DNA from 2 places in the Streptosporangium sp. NPDC050284 genome. Region 2 is predicted to be linked to the other one. Evidence: riboswitches for the same ligand, from Rfam matches in the RefSeq annotation. Region 2 holds a riboswitch; the other holds the start of a gene.
The links. A riboswitch is a leader RNA that binds a small molecule or an ion and turns the genes downstream of it on or off. The one in region 2 is predicted to bind S-adenosylmethionine.
Positions count from the first base shown of each region.

Region 1 (3,358 bases), on a different contig from region 2:
CCGTAGTCGCCGGACAGGGCCTCGGCGATCTCGCGGGCGGTGAAGCCGTCCACCACGAAGGAGACGATGCCGACGCGCGGGTGGTCCGGGCCCCACAGGGAGAGCTCGTGGACGCCGGGGACACCTGCGAGGCCCGCCCTCAGGCGCCGAAGGAGGTGCTCCTCCTCGCGGACCAGCGGGGTCCAGCCGGTGGCGGACAGCGCGTCGCAGGCCGCGGCGAGCGCGATGGCGCCCAGCACGTTCGGGGTTCCGGCCTCGTGCCGCGCCTCCGGGTCGTCGTGCCACTCGGTGTCGTCGTCGTTCACGGCCTTCGCCGCGCCGCCGCCCCGCAGGTACGGCTCGGCGTCGGCGAGCCAGTCGGAACGGCCGATCAGCGCGCCCGTGCCGAACGGCGCGTAGAGCTTGTGGCCGGAGAAGACCACGTAGTCCAGGTCGAGGGCCGTCAGGTTGAGGCGGCGGTGCGGGACGAGCTGCGCGGCGTCGACGAGGACGCGGGCACCGTGGCGGTGGGCGATGTGGGCGAGCGCGGCGATCGGCCACAGCTCCCCGGTGACGTTGGAGGCGGCGGTCACGACAAGCAGCTTGGGGCCGTCGATCGAGGCGAGGGTGTCGTCGACGGCGCGGACGGCCTCGCCGGGGAAGGCGGGGGCCGCGAGCCGCACGACCCGCTCCCAGGGCAGCAGCGAGGCGTGGTGCTCGGTGTCGAAGACCACGGCGGTGGTGCCCTCGGGCAGGCTGCGGGCCAGCAGGTTGGTCGCGTCCGTGGTGTTGCGGGTGAAGATCACCGAGTCGTCGGGGCGGGCGCCGACGAAGGCCCGCACCGTGTGCCTGGCCTGCTCGTAGCGGGCCGTGGTCAGCTGGGACGCGTACCCGGCGCCGCGGTGGACGCTGGAGTAGGCCGGGAGCGCGGCGGCGACGGCGGCGCTCACCGGCTCCAGACAGGGGGCGCTCGCGGCGTAGTCGAGGTTGGCGTAGCGGACGAGCCTGCCGCCCCTGACCGGGACCTCCAGGTCCGAGCCGAGCACGGCCGGGATCGGCCGGTCACCGGACGCGCGGGTCTCGGGGACGGCGGTGGTGGCCGAGGTGACGGGGGTGTGGATCGTGAGGGTGGACACGCCATGGCTCCTTCGAGGTCATCGGACCCCAACCCATGGCATAGGTGCCTGGAGCCCGCGCTTGCCCGGCACACCTCGTGCCGGACCAGGTCCTCACCCGGGGCACCCCGCCGCGGACGCGAGGGTTGCCGGCCAGCGAGCCGGGGCTTGTCACTGGCACTCATGACCTACGGAGGCACTATAACCGACGCCCCGCGGTGGCTCGCAAGTCCGAAAGGTGATCAACCCGGTATCCGGGGCAGGAGCGGGCGCCTGGGAGCGTCCGGCGAATTGACGGCGAAGTTGTGACGAAAGGAAGGAACTCGGGGCCTTTCCCGGTCGTCCTGGAGTCAGCCGAAGAAGGTTCAGCCGGCTGAATGATCGCGCGTTCGAGCGTTGGCCGAAGAAATCGGTCGAAGAAGGAGAAGGCCATGGATTGGGTGACCAACCCCGAGATATGGATAGGTTTTTTCACCCTTGTCGCCCTGGAGATCGTCCTGGGGATCGACAACATCATCTTCATCTCGATCCTGGTGGGCAAGCTCCCGCCCGCGCAGCGTGACAGGGCACGCAAGATCGGTATTTCCGTCGCCCTGCTCAGCCGTCTCCTCCTGTTGTTCGCGCTGTCGTGGGTGGTGAGGCTCACGACGCCGATGTTCGAGGTCTTCGGGCAGGGGATATCGGGGCGCGACCTGATCCTGATACTCGGAGGACTGTTCCTGCTGGGCAAGAGCGTCCACGAGATGCACGGCAGCCTGGAGGGGGACTCCCACCACTCCGAGGGCAAGGTGTCCGCGTCCTTCACCTCGGTGATCATCCAGATCATGATCCTCGACGTCGTCTTCTCGCTCGACTCGGTGATCACCGCGGTCGGCATGGTCGACGAGCTGGGCGTCATGATCGCGGCCGTCATCGTCTCGGTCATCGTGATGCTGATCGCCTCCGGGCCGATCAGCCGCTTCGTGGACCGGCACCCGAGCATCAAGATGCTCGCCCTGTCCTTCCTGGTGCTGATCGGCGTCGTGCTCATCGCCGAGGGGTTCGAGCAGCACATCCCCAAGGGCTACATCTACTTCGCGATGGCGTTCTCGCTGCTGGTGGAGCTGTTGAACATCCGGGTGCGCGGCAAGGCGGGCAGGCGTAAGCCGGTCGAGCTGCGTTCTCGCTACGGTGCCGAGGGCCAGGCGGGTCGTACGGACTCGGTGGACGGCACGGACAGCACGGACAGCACGGACCGGAAGGACCCGAGGGATTCGGCGGACCCTACACACCGGGCCGGTTCGGAGGCTCCGGTGGCTCAGGGGGTTCCGGCGAGCCAGACCGCTCCTACGGGCGGAGTGGACGAATCAACCGAAAAGGGAAATTTGGCCAAGCGAGCCGACTCCTGACCAGGATTACGATGATTACGTGCGCTTTGATCCCTGGAATCCGGAATTCGTCGCCCATCCCTATGACGTCTACGACGAGCTGAGGCGGGAGCGGCCGGTCGGCTTCTTCGAGCCGACCGGCCAGTGGCTGGTGGCGAGGCACGCCGACGTCAACGCGCTGCTGCGAGACCGCAGGCTCGGCCGGTCCTACCTGCACGTGGCCTCGCACCAGGAGTTCGGCAGGCCGGACGACCCCGAGTTCCAGGACCCGTTCTGGCGGGTGATCAGGGCAGGGATGCTCGACGTCGAGCCACCGGTGCACACCAGGCTCCGGCGGCTGGTCTCGAAGGCGTTCACCCCTCGCATGGTCCAGGCGCTCCGTCCCAAGATCGCCCGCATGGCCGAGGAACTCGTGGACGTCTTCGTCGAGCGCGGCGGAGGCGACCTGATCGCCGAGGTCGCCGAGCCGCTCCCGGTCACCGTGATCGCCGAGATGCTCGGCATCCCCGAGGCCGACCGGCACCTGCTGCGCCCCTGGTCGGCCGACATCTGCGGCATGTACGAGCTCCAGCCGTCGGTCGAGGCCCAGCACACCGCCGTACGGGCGGCCGAGGAGTTCTCCGCCTATCTCGTCGAGCTGGCCCGTGCCCGCAGGGCCGACCCCGGTGACGACCTGATCAGCGCGCTCGCCCTGGTGGCAGACGGGGGCGACAGACTCACCGAGGAGGAGCTGGTCGGCACCTGCGTGCTGCTGCTCAACGCCGGACACGAGGCCACCGTGAACGTCACCGGCAACGGCTGGTGGTCGCTCTTCCGTAACCAGGCGGAACTCGACCGGCTCCGCGCCGACCACACCCTGCTGCCCACGGCGATCGAGGAGCTGATGCGCTGGGACAC
Region 1 covers NZ_JBITIZ010000016.1:95,563-98,920, forward strand. The annotation lists gene ACIBH4_RS31430 (aminotransferase class V-fold PLP-dependent enzyme) at 1-1,115, opposite strand, end outside; SAM riboswitch class IV at 1,168-1,283, opposite strand; gene ACIBH4_RS31435 (TerC family protein) at 1,526-2,482, shown strand; gene ACIBH4_RS31440 (cytochrome P450) at 2,502-3,358, shown strand, end outside.
Region 1: another riboswitch for S-adenosylmethionine. It lies ahead of ACIBH4_RS31430 (aminotransferase class V-fold PLP-dependent enzyme); the one in region 2 lies ahead of ACIBH4_RS27210 (glutathione S-transferase C-terminal domain-containing protein).

Region 2 (3,358 bases):
GTCGCCGTGTCCCTGGGCGAGGATCACCGCGTCGACCTCGATCGTCCTGCCGTCCGCCAGCCTCACCGCCTGGCCGCCGGGGATGTCGGCGAGGTCGACGGCGCGGGTGGCGTGCACGTGCACCCGAACACCGCGCGGCGCGGTCGCCACCGCGTGGCGGAAGACGTGGGAGAGGTAGCCGCTCTGCGCGGGGCGGGTGGCGAACCCGCCGGGGTCTCCGCCGAGCCATTCGGCCAGCGTGGGTCCCGGGCGGATCGGTCCCTCGCACCGTACCGACTCGTCGGTGAAGAGCGTCACGTCGGCCGCGGTGGAGTTCATCCAGAGCAGGTCCGGCTGGTCGCGCCGCCAGACGCGCCCGCCGCCCGGCGGGTGGGGGTCGATCACGTGGACGTCCAGCGACGGCCAGCCGAGCAGGTCGGCGGCGTTGGCGCAGATCCGCTCCACCAGGCAGGTGCCCGTCGGTCCCGCGCCGACGACGGCGATCGAGGCGCTCATACGGCGGCTCTGCGGTGCGGCTCGTCCCAGTCGGCGTACAGCGGCTCGACCGGGACACGCCAGGTGTCGGTCTCGCCGCGGAAGGGGGAGATGACGGTGAAGTCGGTGTTCTCGCGGAAGGCGGGGTGGGCGTAGAGGTCCCTGGCGTAGGCCCACAGGTTGGTGAAGGAGGTCAGCGGGCGCTCGCTGATCCTGGCCGCCGGGTTGTCGCTCAGGTCGAAGCGGAGCAGGGTCGGCCAGAGCCGCACGTCCGCCTCGGTGATTCCCGAGCCGAACAGGTACCTGCGGTCGGCCAGCCGGTCGTCCAGCTCGGCCAGGAAGGCGATCACTCCTGCGCGCGCCTCGGTGTACGCGGTCTCGGTGGTGGCCGACGCCACGCGGCCCGCCGCCGTGTTGACGATCTCGTAGATCCTCGTGTTGAGCTCGTCGATCTCCGGCCTGAGCTCCTCGGGGTAGAGGTCGGCCTCGGGGTCGCCGCCGAACCGGGTGGCGAGGTCGATCGTGATGTCGGGGAAGTTGTTGCTGACGACGCGGCCGCTCGTCCTGTCCCACAGGACCGGCACGGAGACGTGCCCGTCGAAGCCGGGCTCGGTCGCCTCGTACGCCTGCCGCAGGGTGGTGAAGCCGTTGACCGGGTCGGCCCCGCGCCGCTCGCGGAACGCCCACCCGCGCCCGTCGCGCTCGTCGTCGACGTAGGAGAGCGAGACCACGTCCTGGAGTCCCTTGAGGGAGCGCACGATGGCGGCGCGCTGTGCGTACGGACAGACGGCCGCGACGTAGAGGTGGTAGCGCCCCGGCTCGGCGGGGAAGGCGGTTGTGCCGATCCGCCCCTGGAAGGGGTAGCGCAGGCCGGGCCTGCCACCGGGCCGGTAGTGGCCGTGGGTGTCGAGGTCGACGGGGCTCGCGTGGTTCAGTGTGCTGCTCTTCGGCATCTGACGCTCCCGGACATGTCGTGGTGACCCCTGTGCAGGGGTCCGCGCTTGCGGCACGCCCACCGTGCCGCCTGGTCTCCCCCGGGGGCACCCCGCCGCGGTGCGAGGGTTGCCGGTCAGCCAGCCGGGGCTTCGCACTGACACTCTTAACCTATTTAGAAGGTAGGAAATACATAGATCTCTGTCAAGCCTTAATGTCGAGGAATGTCCTATGAGAGCGTGAACGTGGTCTACCGCAAGTACGACGGGTCACTGCACTGGCACCACCGCGGCCTGCTGCTCGGCGAGGACGAGTACGGGGTGTGGACGGGCTGCGTGGCCAACTCCAGCGGCCACAAGGGCGACGGGCCCGCGATCGCCTGGCCGCATCCGTTCGTGATGCTCTTCCCCCGCGACGCCTGGTGGACGGCCGCGTTCAACACGGCCCCGCACAAGCACGAGATCTACTGCGACATCTCCACGGTGCCCCGGTGGAGCGACGGCCAGGTCACCATGATCGACCTCGACCTCGACGTGATCAGGACCCGCGGGAACCTGCTGAAGGGCCGCCGGAGCCGGGTCTTCCTGGACGACGAGGACGAGTTCGAGGAGCACCGGGTCAGGTACGCCTACCCGCCCGACGTGGTCGAGAGCGCCCGCGCCTCGGCCGCCTGGCTGATGGAGGCGGTCACCACCCGCACCGCCCCCTTCGGGGACGCGCCGCACTGGCTCACCCTGGTCGGCTGAGCGCGTCCCCTCCGGCGACCTCAGCGGGCGCGGTCGCGGAACAACCTGCCGGACAGCAGGGCCGAGACCAGCAGGAAACCGCCGCACCAGGCCAGCGCCTTCCACGGGTCGCTCCCCACGGGCCTGTCGAGCAGCAGGCCGCGCACGGACTCGATGATCGGCGTGGCCGGCTGGTTCTCCGCGAACCCGTGCAGCCACGTGGGCATGGTGTGGACCGGGACGAAGGCGCTGCTCGGGTAGGGCAGGAACATCACCGCGAAGGTGAAGCCGCCCGCGGCCTCCGGCGTCCTGGCCAGCAGGCCGACCACGGCGGAGACCGCGGAGACGGCCAGGACGAACACCACCAGGATGCCCGCCGCCGCGGCCCAGCCCGCCAGGTCCGCGTCCGCCCGGAAGCCGAGCAGGAACGCGACGACGAACACGATGACGAGCGAGGTGAGGTTGCGCACGGTGCTGGCGGCCACGTGCCCGCCCAGGAACGCCCCTCCGCCGACGTCCATCGACCTGAACCTGTCGACGATCCCCCGGCTCATGTCCTGGCTGACGGCGACCGCGGTCAGGGAGGCGCCGTAGGAGGCGCACATGACGAGGACGCCGGGGACGGCGTAGGTGACGTAGTCGGTGCCGGTCTGGATCGCGCCGCCGAACAGGTAGACGAACATCAGCATGATCATGACGGGCAACAGGAACGAGGTGATCAGCGCGTCGAGGTTGCGCAGCGACAGGCGGACGGCGCGGCCGGTCATGACCGGCCAGGCGACGAGCTCAGACACCGGCCCGCCCTCCGCACTCGACCACGGGACCGGACACTCGCCGCTCCCCGTTCATCGAGACGTCCATCACGGTGAGGTCAGACACCGGCCCGCTCCTTGTCCGTCAGGTTGTCCGTCAGGTTGTCCGTCAGGGCGAGGAACGCGTCGTCGAGCGTGGCGCCTCGCACGGTGAACCTCTCGACCGCCGAACGCCCCGGATCCACCTCGTCCAGCAGGGCTCGGATCTCCGCGGCGCTCCCGTCGGTGGCCGCCTCGACAGTGAGCCTGGCGGGATCGGCGTGCACGGCACGCGCCCCGAGCAGGCGCGTCACCTCGGCGAACGAGCCGGCGTCGGCCAGCACGAGGTTCAGCCGCCAGGCGGCGACCCTCGCCTTGAGCTCGTCGGCGGTGCCCTCCGCCACCACCCGTCCGCCGTCGAGCAGCGCGATCCTG
Region 2 covers NZ_JBITIZ010000012.1:198,147-201,504, reverse strand. The annotation lists gene ACIBH4_RS27215 (FAD/NAD(P)-binding protein) at 1-495, opposite strand, end outside; gene ACIBH4_RS27210 (glutathione S-transferase C-terminal domain-containing protein) at 492-1,427, opposite strand; SAM riboswitch class IV at 1,467-1,579, opposite strand; gene ACIBH4_RS27205 (DUF402 domain-containing protein) at 1,632-2,153, shown strand; gene ACIBH4_RS27200 (ABC transporter permease) at 2,174-2,926, opposite strand; gene ACIBH4_RS27195 (ATP-binding cassette domain-containing protein) at 3,004-3,358, opposite strand, start outside.